Regions from separate parts of the Guptibacillus hwajinpoensis genome, predicted to be linked through region 1. Evidence: riboswitches for the same ligand, from Rfam matches in the RefSeq annotation. Region 1 holds a riboswitch; each other region holds the start of a gene.
The links. Region 1 has a riboswitch for lysine ahead of ABFG93_RS17875 (aspartate kinase). Riboswitches for the same ligand answer to the same signal wherever they lie in the genome.
Positions count from the first base shown of each region.

Region 2: another riboswitch for lysine. It lies ahead of ABFG93_RS15715 (Na+/H+ antiporter NhaC family protein); the one in region 1 lies ahead of ABFG93_RS17875 (aspartate kinase).
Region 3: another riboswitch for lysine. It lies ahead of lysA (diaminopimelate decarboxylase); the one in region 1 lies ahead of ABFG93_RS17875 (aspartate kinase).

Region 1 covers NZ_CP156674.1:3,472,252-3,475,538, forward strand. The annotation lists gene uvrC (excinuclease ABC subunit UvrC) at 1-1,379, shown strand, start outside; lysine riboswitch at 1,460-1,648, shown strand; gene ABFG93_RS17875 (aspartate kinase) at 1,885-3,120, shown strand; gene ABFG93_RS17880 (YslB family protein) at 3,152-3,287, opposite strand, start outside.
Region 2 covers NZ_CP156674.1:3,034,864-3,038,150, reverse strand. The annotation lists gene ABFG93_RS15715 (Na+/H+ antiporter NhaC family protein) at 1-1,537, opposite strand, end outside; lysine riboswitch at 1,818-1,999, opposite strand; gene yunB (sporulation protein YunB) at 2,071-2,850, opposite strand; gene ABFG93_RS15705 (YunC family protein) at 3,010-3,287, opposite strand, start outside.
Region 3 covers NZ_CP156674.1:3,892,656-3,895,942, forward strand. The annotation lists gene ABFG93_RS20155 (spore germination protein) at 1-1,154, shown strand, start outside; lysine riboswitch at 1,201-1,387, shown strand; gene lysA (diaminopimelate decarboxylase) at 1,492-2,811, shown strand; gene ABFG93_RS20165 (peptidylprolyl isomerase) at 2,903-3,287, shown strand, end outside.

The DNA.
Region 1 (3,287 bases):
CAAGTGCTACGAAAAAGTTACTTGATCGACTTTACCCATTACGAAAATGCAGAAAGATGCCCGATCGTGTCTGTCTTTATTACCATATCGGTCAATGCCTTGCCCCGTGCGTGAAAGACGTTTCTGAAGAACAGAATAAGGAAATGATTGAAGGAATTACGCGCTTTTTAAATGGTGGCCATCAGGAAGTAAAGGAGGATCTGGAGCACAAAATGGGTATCGCTTCTGAAAATATGGACTTTGAGCGAGCGAAAGAATACCGTGATCTGATGTTTCATATTGATAAAGTGATGGAAGTACAGAAGATCCAAACAAATGATGGAATTGATCGAGATATTTTTGGATACAGCTTTGATAAGGGCTGGATGTGCGTTCAGGTCTTTTTCGTGAGGCAGGGGAAGCTGATTGAGCGGGATGTGTCGCTTTTCCCATTTTATAATGAAGCTGAAGAAGATTTCCTAACGTACATTGGACAGTTCTATCTTCAAAAGAACCATCCAAAGCCAAAGGAAATACTTTTGCCACATGAAGTGAATGCTGAAATGGTTGGAGAGCTTCTTCAAACACCAGTACTTCAGCCTAAGCGTGGGAAAAAGAAAGAACTTGTGGAACTGACAATGAAAAATGCATCGATTGCGTTAAATGAAAAGTTCTCATTAATTGAGCGTGATGAAAATCGAACCATTGATGCTGTTGAAAACCTGGGGGAAAAACTCGGAATTGATGCACCACTTCGCATTGAAGCATTTGATAACTCTAATATTCAGGGAACAAACCCGGTTTCTGCTATGGTTGTATTTTTGGACGGTAAAGCAAAGAAAAACGAGTATAGAAAGTACAAAATCAAAACGGTTGAAGGTCCTAATGATGTTGGTTCAATGAAAGAGGTCGTTCGGAGAAGGTATTCAAGAATGTTAAAAGAGAGCGGTCCACTTCCTGATTTGATTATAATTGATGGAGGAATTGCTCAAATACAGGCTGCGAAAGATGTGCTTGAGAATGAGCTTGGGCTTGATATCCCGGTGTGTTCTTTAACAAAAGATGAGAAGCATAAAACATCTCACCTTCTCATTGGCGATCCCCCCATAGGTGTCTATCTTCCAAGAAACAGTCAGGAATTTTATCTTCTGCAACGCATTCAGGATGAAGTCCATCGATTTGCCATTACGTTTCATCGTCAGCTTCGCGGAAAATCGATGTTAAAATCAAGCCTTGATGATATCCCGGGGATTGGTGAGAAACGTAAAAAGAAGCTTCTCAATCATTTCGGATCGATTAAGAAGATGAAGGAAGCAAGCGTAAATGATCTACAGGAAGCTGGTTTACCAAAAAGTGTAGCAGAGGAATTAGTAGTACGGTTTGAAAATCAAACGAACTAATTTGTGAGAACATCTTGCGGCTTTCTAATAAGTCCGTTATAATGAGTGAAATTTAATAGTTCCAACACTTCGATATTTGAAGTGATGGTAGAGGCGCAAAAACCAATAGTATGCTTACTTGAGAGTGATAAGGCTCCGTGATAGAAGCTGAAAGGGGAATTTGCCGAAGCAGAAAGGCGCTTATACGTCTGAAGCTGGACCTGTATTGAAGAAATACAGGGCTGTCATCCAGGGCCAACCCGGGTTATGGATGGAGAACTATCTCACATAAGGGCGTTTTCTTGGATTTGTTTTGAAAACAACAGTGAGGTTCTTCTCATTGTTGTTTTTTTGTACTTAAGCATCCTGAATTATTAAGAAAGGATCAAAGTATAAGGAAAGCGAATAGTTTTCCATCGCTTTCTGAAATATCCAGTTCAACTCTTGTTAAGTGAGTATTGTAGAAGTGCTCAGGCACTTTATGAAAAAAGAGAAACCAGTTACAGGAGAGAAAGGATTTGAGAGAGTGGGACTACGTGTATTGAAATTCGGAGGTACGTCTGTTGGCGATGTAGAGAAAATTAAAAATGTTTCGCGAAGACTGATTGATGCTGTAAATGCAGGTGATGAAGTAGTAGCCGTCGTATCTGCTATGGGGAAAACAACTGATGAACTTGTTGGATTAACGAAAGGAATCACAGCTAAACCGTCTTCTCGGGAACTTGACATGCTTCTTACAACAGGGGAACAGGTGACAACAGCACTGCTTTCAATGGCCCTAAATGATGCTGGTTATGATGCGATATCATTAACAGGCTGGCAGGCTGGAATTAAAACAGAAGCGCTTCACGGTAATGCAAGAATCCTTGATATTGAGGCAGAACGAATGAATAAGCACCTTGCAGAAGGTAAGATTGTCATTGTTGCAGGATTTCAGGGACTTACCGAAACAGATGATATTGCAACGCTCGGAAGAGGTGGGTCAGATACAACGGCTGTTGCTATCGCCGCAGCCCTTCAAGCAGATCGCTGTGAAATCTATACAGATGTTAATGGGGTCTACACAACGGACCCACGCTACGTAAAAGCAGCTAGAAAACTTTCTACGATTTCATATGATGAAATGCTTGAACTTGCAAATCTTGGAGCTGGTGTATTACACCCGAGAGCTGTTGAATTTGCCAAGAATTACAACATTTTGCTTGAGGTACGCTCAAGCTTTACGGATGAACCAGGTACGTTAATCGAGGAGGTTGTATCAATGGAACAAAATTTAGTGGTAAGAGGTCTGGCATTTGAAAGTAACGTTACGAAAATTACCATTTCGGGACTTCCAAATGAAATTACAACGCTTCCTTCGCTGTTTTCTTCACTCGCAGCGAATGGCATAAATGTCGATATTATTATCCAGAGTACGAATGAAAAGAATACAACAAGTATTTCGTTTTCAATTGAAACAGCTTTTCTTGAACTGACTCTTGATGTTCTTCGTCGCATTAAAGTTAAATTACCGTATGAAAATATTTTCCATGAATCTAATCTGGCAAAGGTATCGATTGTTGGTTCTGGAATGATTTCAAATCCAGGTGTAGCAGCGCAAATGTTTGAAGTTCTTGCAGATCATGGAATTGAAATGAAAATGGTTAGCACTTCTGAAATCAAAGTTTCAACCATCGTACCTGAAGAAAAAATGATTTATGCAATTGAATCACTTCACGATCAATTTCAGCTTGATGAGAGAACACCGGTAAAGCAAATGTAATCAAAAAGGAGACCAGATTTGGTCTCCTTATTTACTCGATTTTATCTTTTAAGTCCCATTTAACGGTGAACTGCACATCGTTCTTTTTGTCAGTTTCATAGGCTTCAGTGATGCAACGCAGCATATTTTGAAACTGTTCTGCTAAAAAGCCGGCTTCAAGCTGATAA
Region 2 (3,287 bases), 440 kb from region 1:
TTTTAAGCATAAACACCAATAATGCAAATAGAATCAATGTCGTCAGAAGTCCAATAATCACACTGCTTGTAAAGCCTAGTACTAGATAACCAATTAGAGAAATTCCAGCTACAAGTAGCGCATATGGTAGCTGTGTCATCACATGATCGATATGATGACTTCCTGCTCCAGTTGATGAAAGAATGGTCGTATCTGAAATTGGTGAACAGTGATCACCGAACACAGCGCCCGCAAGAACAGCTGCCAGTACCGGGAGCATATAAGTTGGATCGGTGGCTGCAGCGATTTCACCAGCAATTGGCAACATAATTCCAAATGTTCCCCATGATGTACCTGTTGCAAATGCCATTACACCAGCAAGGAGAAACAAAATAGCTGGTAAAAACCCAATGTTGATGTGCTGATCAACAAGACCAGCAAGGTATTCTCCAGTTCCCAGTGAGCCAATGATTTCAATGAGCGTCCAAGCGAAGAAAAGAATATATATAGCTGGAAGCATGGACTTAATACCTTCCCAAATCCCTTTTCCAAAAACAGCGCCATCCATTCGTTTCGCAAAAAAGAAAATCAGTGATGTCGCTAGACCAATTAATCCTCCATAAAGAAGTGAGGAAGCAACATCGGTATTTTCAAAAATAGTTAAGGCAGTAACCGCTGTTTCAGTACCACTTACAGCCTGAATACCTGTCACGATCATAAACGTAACTGTACCCGCGATTAACATAATAATTGGCCACGCAAGGTCAGCGACTTTTCCTTTTTCACTTTCAGGTAAACCGGTTGTTTCGCCTGGTACTGCACCTTTTTCTGGATCAAGCACTTCTCCTGAACGTTGTGCACGGTCTTCATGCACTCTCATTGCTTTCAAATTAATATCGAAATAACTGACAAAGAAGACCATCGCAAGTGCAAATATCGCATACAAGTTCATCGGAATCATTCTGACGAATGCTTCAAGTGCTCCTACTCCTGTAATACTATGTGTTGCAAGAACGCCACCAATAAGTGCAATAATGTATGCACCCCAGCTTGAAATAGGAGAAATGATACACATTGGTGCTGCAGTTGAGTCAATAATATAAGCAAGCTTTGCTCTTGATACTTTGTGTCGATCCGTTATTGGTCTGCTCACGTTTCCAACAGCAAGCGAATTAAAGTAATCATCAATGAAGATAATGATGCCAAAAACAGCTGTGACCACCTGAGCCCCTACTCGCGTTTTCACACGCTTCATAGCCCATTCGCCAAAAGCACGGCTGCCACCGGAAATCGAAATAAAGGCCGTCATCATACCTAATAGAAGTAGAAAGAATATGATGTACATATTCCAAGTATTTAATCCACCGCTTTCGGAATCAATAACAATGCCTTTTACAATTGTATAGATTTCTTTAGCAGAGCTTGTGATGCTCCAGTCATTAATCATTAGTGCACCTAGAATGATACCTACACCTAAAGACGGGAGCACCTTCCTAGTTACTACAACCATCAGTAACGCGACGAGTGGCGGAATAATAGATAATATTGAGTTCTCCACGGAAACCCTCCTTATGAATGATTTTGGATCACTACATGGGTTCATATGTAACCTCCCATCATCAGACTGATCACTGACGAGTGGAAGGACAATCGGACAAATCATCAAATCAACGCATTAGTAAAACTTGGCTTACCGCCAAGTCCTAGCGGAAGCCATAGTTTTTCTTATACTTTAATCCTTTAATATAGTTAAATATTATTAAAGTACAAAAAAACGAGCAATGATAGGATTGGTCCTATCATTGCTCGTTTCACCGAGTCAATGTTAAGTGTCCACCCCGATCAGTAGTTCTCCATTATAAGTTATTCTTATAATGACAGTTCGGCACTTATTCAGGTACCGCCCCAACAAAAACAACGTGACAATTATTTTTGCTTCGGCAGATCTCCCTTTCGATGCTGATCATTGGTGTCATTCTCCCAACACGTACTAATGAGGATCTGCTCCTCTACCTCATCGTAAAAGATAAGGAACATTATTAAGTTCAGTTTTAAAGTATACCGTATATCTCTCCATTCTGCAATTAGGAATTATTCCATTTCACTCATTTCTATTGATGGATTTGGAAGTCCCTCTCCAGATCCATTGTTATAGAAGTTTGGAACTTCACCTTTAATAATCGTCGCAATAACAGGTATATCAGTCGTTACAACATCTGAATCACTAGCGAAGGGAATAACTATTTTAACATTCACTTCAATGTGAACTCGAATATCGACCCAAATATTGTTAATGCCAACAGGCTCAATTTTATGCTTAATATCGGATTTCACTTCTCCAATAGCAGTAAAACGGACGGGAACTTTTGGTCCGAAATTGGCTAATAATGTATTATTAAACGCCTGACCGATTGGGATATAATGTATAATCCCTGTGTTTACAGGGGTATCCTCATCAACTTCAAGCTCCACTCCATTTTGCTCTGCCCAATAGTCTATCTTACCATCTTCTACACTCTTTAAGAATTTCTGGACTTTGTCGGTCGACTGTGCAAGTACCTGACTTACAGCTCGCTGGTTAATTTGCACCAGTACAACCTGCCCTTGATCATCTTTCACTTCTGTAATCAGCGTCTCCTGGTAATTATCTACTTCTTCCACAATTTTTTGATTGATTGCCTGGTTTATTGCAAGAGTGGCAATACGATTTGTTTCCGTGCGAGCAATCTCAATGAGCGTCGGTTTAATTCCCTTTTCAACAATCCAGAGACCCTGGACAGTCATGAAGATGAAAAGGATGAAGGAGATGATAAAAACGTATCGAAAGGGAAGTGGACCCTTTCTAAAGAATTTTCTTCGAGTTCGAAACAAGCATGAACCCTCCCTTCTCATTTCCATGTATATGCGCGGAAAGAGGGAAGTATGGACAATTTCATTGAAAGAAGAAGCATTCAAACCGAATTCGGGTAACGCACTCTCATATAATAAAACCATAAACTAGAAAAAGCCGCAGCAACCGCTACAGCTTTTTCACATCATCTTAAGCATGGCATCTCTTCCTTTTGTACCAACCGTGATGCCTCTTGCCTCCGCTTCAAGTGTAACTGACTCAAGCGGTGCTTCTAGCAGTTGTTCAATCGACCGAACTCCTACAGCTCTCCCCGCAATGATTTTCCGTTCACTCAACTTCTCATTAAGTAAGGCAATATCAAGTGCTCCGCACATAATATAACCATTCTCATTCATGACTGCAAGAAAATTTGTTTTCGGAAGCTGCATGCTTACTGCTGTAAATGGATGACCGTCAA
Region 3 (3,287 bases), 420 kb from region 1:
TTATGGAAGGGGAAGAGCATGCGTTTATTATTGATGTTCGTAAATACCCCGGAAGAGCGCCTCAAGAGCCTGACACTGAAAAAGTCATTAGAGGTTCGAGGGATGGCTATACAGAGAACATCATCGAAAATACGGCTTTAACAAGGCGAAGAATCAGAGATGGACGATTAAGAAATGAAATCTTTCAAATTGGTGAGCGCTCCAAAACGGACGTATGCATAACGTATATACAGGATGTAGCTAACCCTAACTTGGTTGAAATCATCAAGGAAAAGTTAAAAGAAATTAATATTGATGGGATACCAATGGCTGATAAGGCGGTTGAAGAATTTCTTGTTCATCAGGCGGCTAATCCTTTTCCATTAGTTAGATATACTGAACGGCCAGACGTAGCCGCTTCTCACTTGTTAGAAGGACATGTAATTATTATTGTGGATACGTCTCCAAGCGTTATTATTACGCCAACAACATTCTTTCATCATGTTCAACATGCAGAAGAATATCGTGAAGCACCGCTTCCTGGTGCATTTCATCGCTTGGTTCGATTTGGTGGCATGCTTGTAGCGCTATTACTATTACCACTGTGGTTATTAATGGTTAATCAACCAGAATTGCTTCCTGCTACCATCGACTTTATTGGACCGAATGATAAGTCAAACGTACCGATTTTTCTTCAAATCATCCTTGCGGAAATTGGAATTGAAACACTGAGGATGGCGGCAATTCATACCCCGACTCCGTTATCCACTGCTATGGGGCTCATCGCTGCTGTGTTAATTGGTCAAATCGCGATAGACGTAGGCTTATTTGTACCGGAAGTTATTCTCTATGTTTCAATCGCTGCTGTAGGTTCCTTTGCAACGCCTAGCTATGAATTAGCGATCGCAAACAAGCTTATCAGGCTAATTCTACTGTTTCTTGTCTATTTATTCAACGTACCCGGCTATATCATTGGTGTAACAGCAGTGATTCTTTTTCTAGTCAGTTTAAGACCGCTTAATACACCTTACCTCTGGCCGTTTATTCCTTTTAATCCCGAGGCTTTCATACAAGTGCTTATTCGCGTATCAGTGCCACTTACGAAACTTCGTCCTAGTATCACGGAGCCACAAAATAAGAATAAACAGGCGGACAAACCACTTGCCGAATCTTAAAAAATGTGATAATTTATTTCTTAATAGAATAGACCTCATTGAACGTAATGGGGATAGAGGCGCAAAGCGAATGAGTACGGTATCTGAGCATATAATGGAATGCGATGATGATATTCGAAAGGTCAATTTGCCGAAGTGAAATAAGGGCCATCCTTAAATTGCTGGGCTGCTGCTGAATAAGTTGCAGACTGTCACTGATAGAAGGATTCTTTCAGTGGTGAGCTAATCCAACTCGTGAGGATACGGAGCAAAACAGCCATTGTATCTAAAGTTGGCTGTTTTTTCTTATTGTCTGGAGGGAGCTCGCATCAATTATTAGCGAGAGGGGAGAAACATTGTGCACTTATACGGTACATCTGCGGTTTCGGATAGAGGCCATTTAACAATTGGAGGGGTAGATACCGTTCAATTAAGTAAAGAATACGGCACTGCACTTTATGTTTACGATGTGGCGATGATTAGAGAGAAAGCAAGAGCGTTTCGAAATGCCTTCGAGCAGGAGAACGTTCACTATCAAGTCGCTTATGCAAGCAAGGCTTTTTCTTGCATCGCAATGGTTCAGCTTGCAGATGAAGAGGGGTTAAGTCTCGATGTTGTTTCAGGTGGAGAATTGTACACAGCCCTTCAAGCTGGATTTCCTGCTGAGCGTATTCACTTTCATGGAAACAATAAAAGTGATGCTGAAATTCGTATGGCTCTTGATGCTAAAATCGGCTGTTTCGTTGTCGATAATTTCTATGAACTGGCATTACTTGAACAACTGGCAGAAGAAAAGGGAGTAAGAGCAAACATCCTGCTACGTATTACGCCTGGCATCGAAGCCCATACACATGATTATATTTTGACAGGTCAAGAAGATTCGAAGTTTGGTTTTGATCTGCAAAGTGGCCAGGTGGAAGAAGCGATTCAATCAGCTGAGAAAAAAAGCACTCTAAAATTACTTGGACTTCACTGTCATATAGGCTCTCAAATTTTTGAAACAACAGGATTCGTGATGGCAATCGACAAAATATTTCAATACCTTTCAACCTGGTATGAATCATTTGGATTTGCGCCAGAGGTTTTAAATCTGGGCGGAGGCTTCGGAATTCGTTATACTGCAGATGACCAGCCAATACCTGTCGGTGATTATATCGCAGCGATGACGCACGCCGTTAAACGAAACCTCAGCGAAGGAATGGCGATGCCGGAAATATGGATTGAACCAGGTCGTTCTCTTGTAGGAGAAGCGGGTTTGACTCTTTATACGGTAGGTTCCCATAAGCATGTACCTGAGCTTCGAAATTATCTTGCAGTTGACGGTGGAATGAGTGATAACCTTCGTCCAGCGTTATATCAGGCTAAGTATGAAGCAGCAATTGCGAACCGAATGAACGAAACGAGAGATCATCTGTACTCAGTTGCAGGGAAATGCTGTGAGTCAGGCGATATGTTAATCTGGGATTGTAAGTTGCAACGCGCGATTTCAGGGGATGTAATGGCTGTCTTTTCAACTGGAGCATACGGGTATTCGATGGCTAACAACTACAACCGTTTACCAAAACCAGCTGTTGTTTTCGTAGAGAATGGCGAAGCAAGCCTTGTTGTGAAGAGAGAATCGTACGAAGATTTAATCCACCATGACCTTCCATTGAAGCAAGCGATTATATCAAAATAATAATTTGAAGTAGAATTAATAGGGTGTAGCAGAACTCTATGCTATAATAAAAGTGCTTTCAAGCAAAATGTTTGTGCAGGAGGATTAATTAATGAAAAAAGGTACAATTGCATTCGAAAATGGAGAGGTAATTCAAATTGAATTTTACCCAGAAGAAGCACCTAACACGGTAGCTAACTTTGAGAAGCTTGCGAACGAAGGCTTCTATAATGGAGTGAATTTCCACCGCGTGATTCCTGGCTTTGTTGCTCAGGGCGGAGACCCAACTGGATCTGGTATGGGTGGTCCTGGTTACACGATTGACTGTGAAACAGAGGGTAACCCACATAAGCACGTAGCAGGTTCACTTTCAATGGCTCATGCAGGTAAAAACACAGGCGGCAGCCAGTTTTTCCTTGTTCACGAACCACAACCACATCTTGATGGCGTCCATACAGTCTTTGGTCAGGTGACAGAAGGCATGGATACAGTCCTAC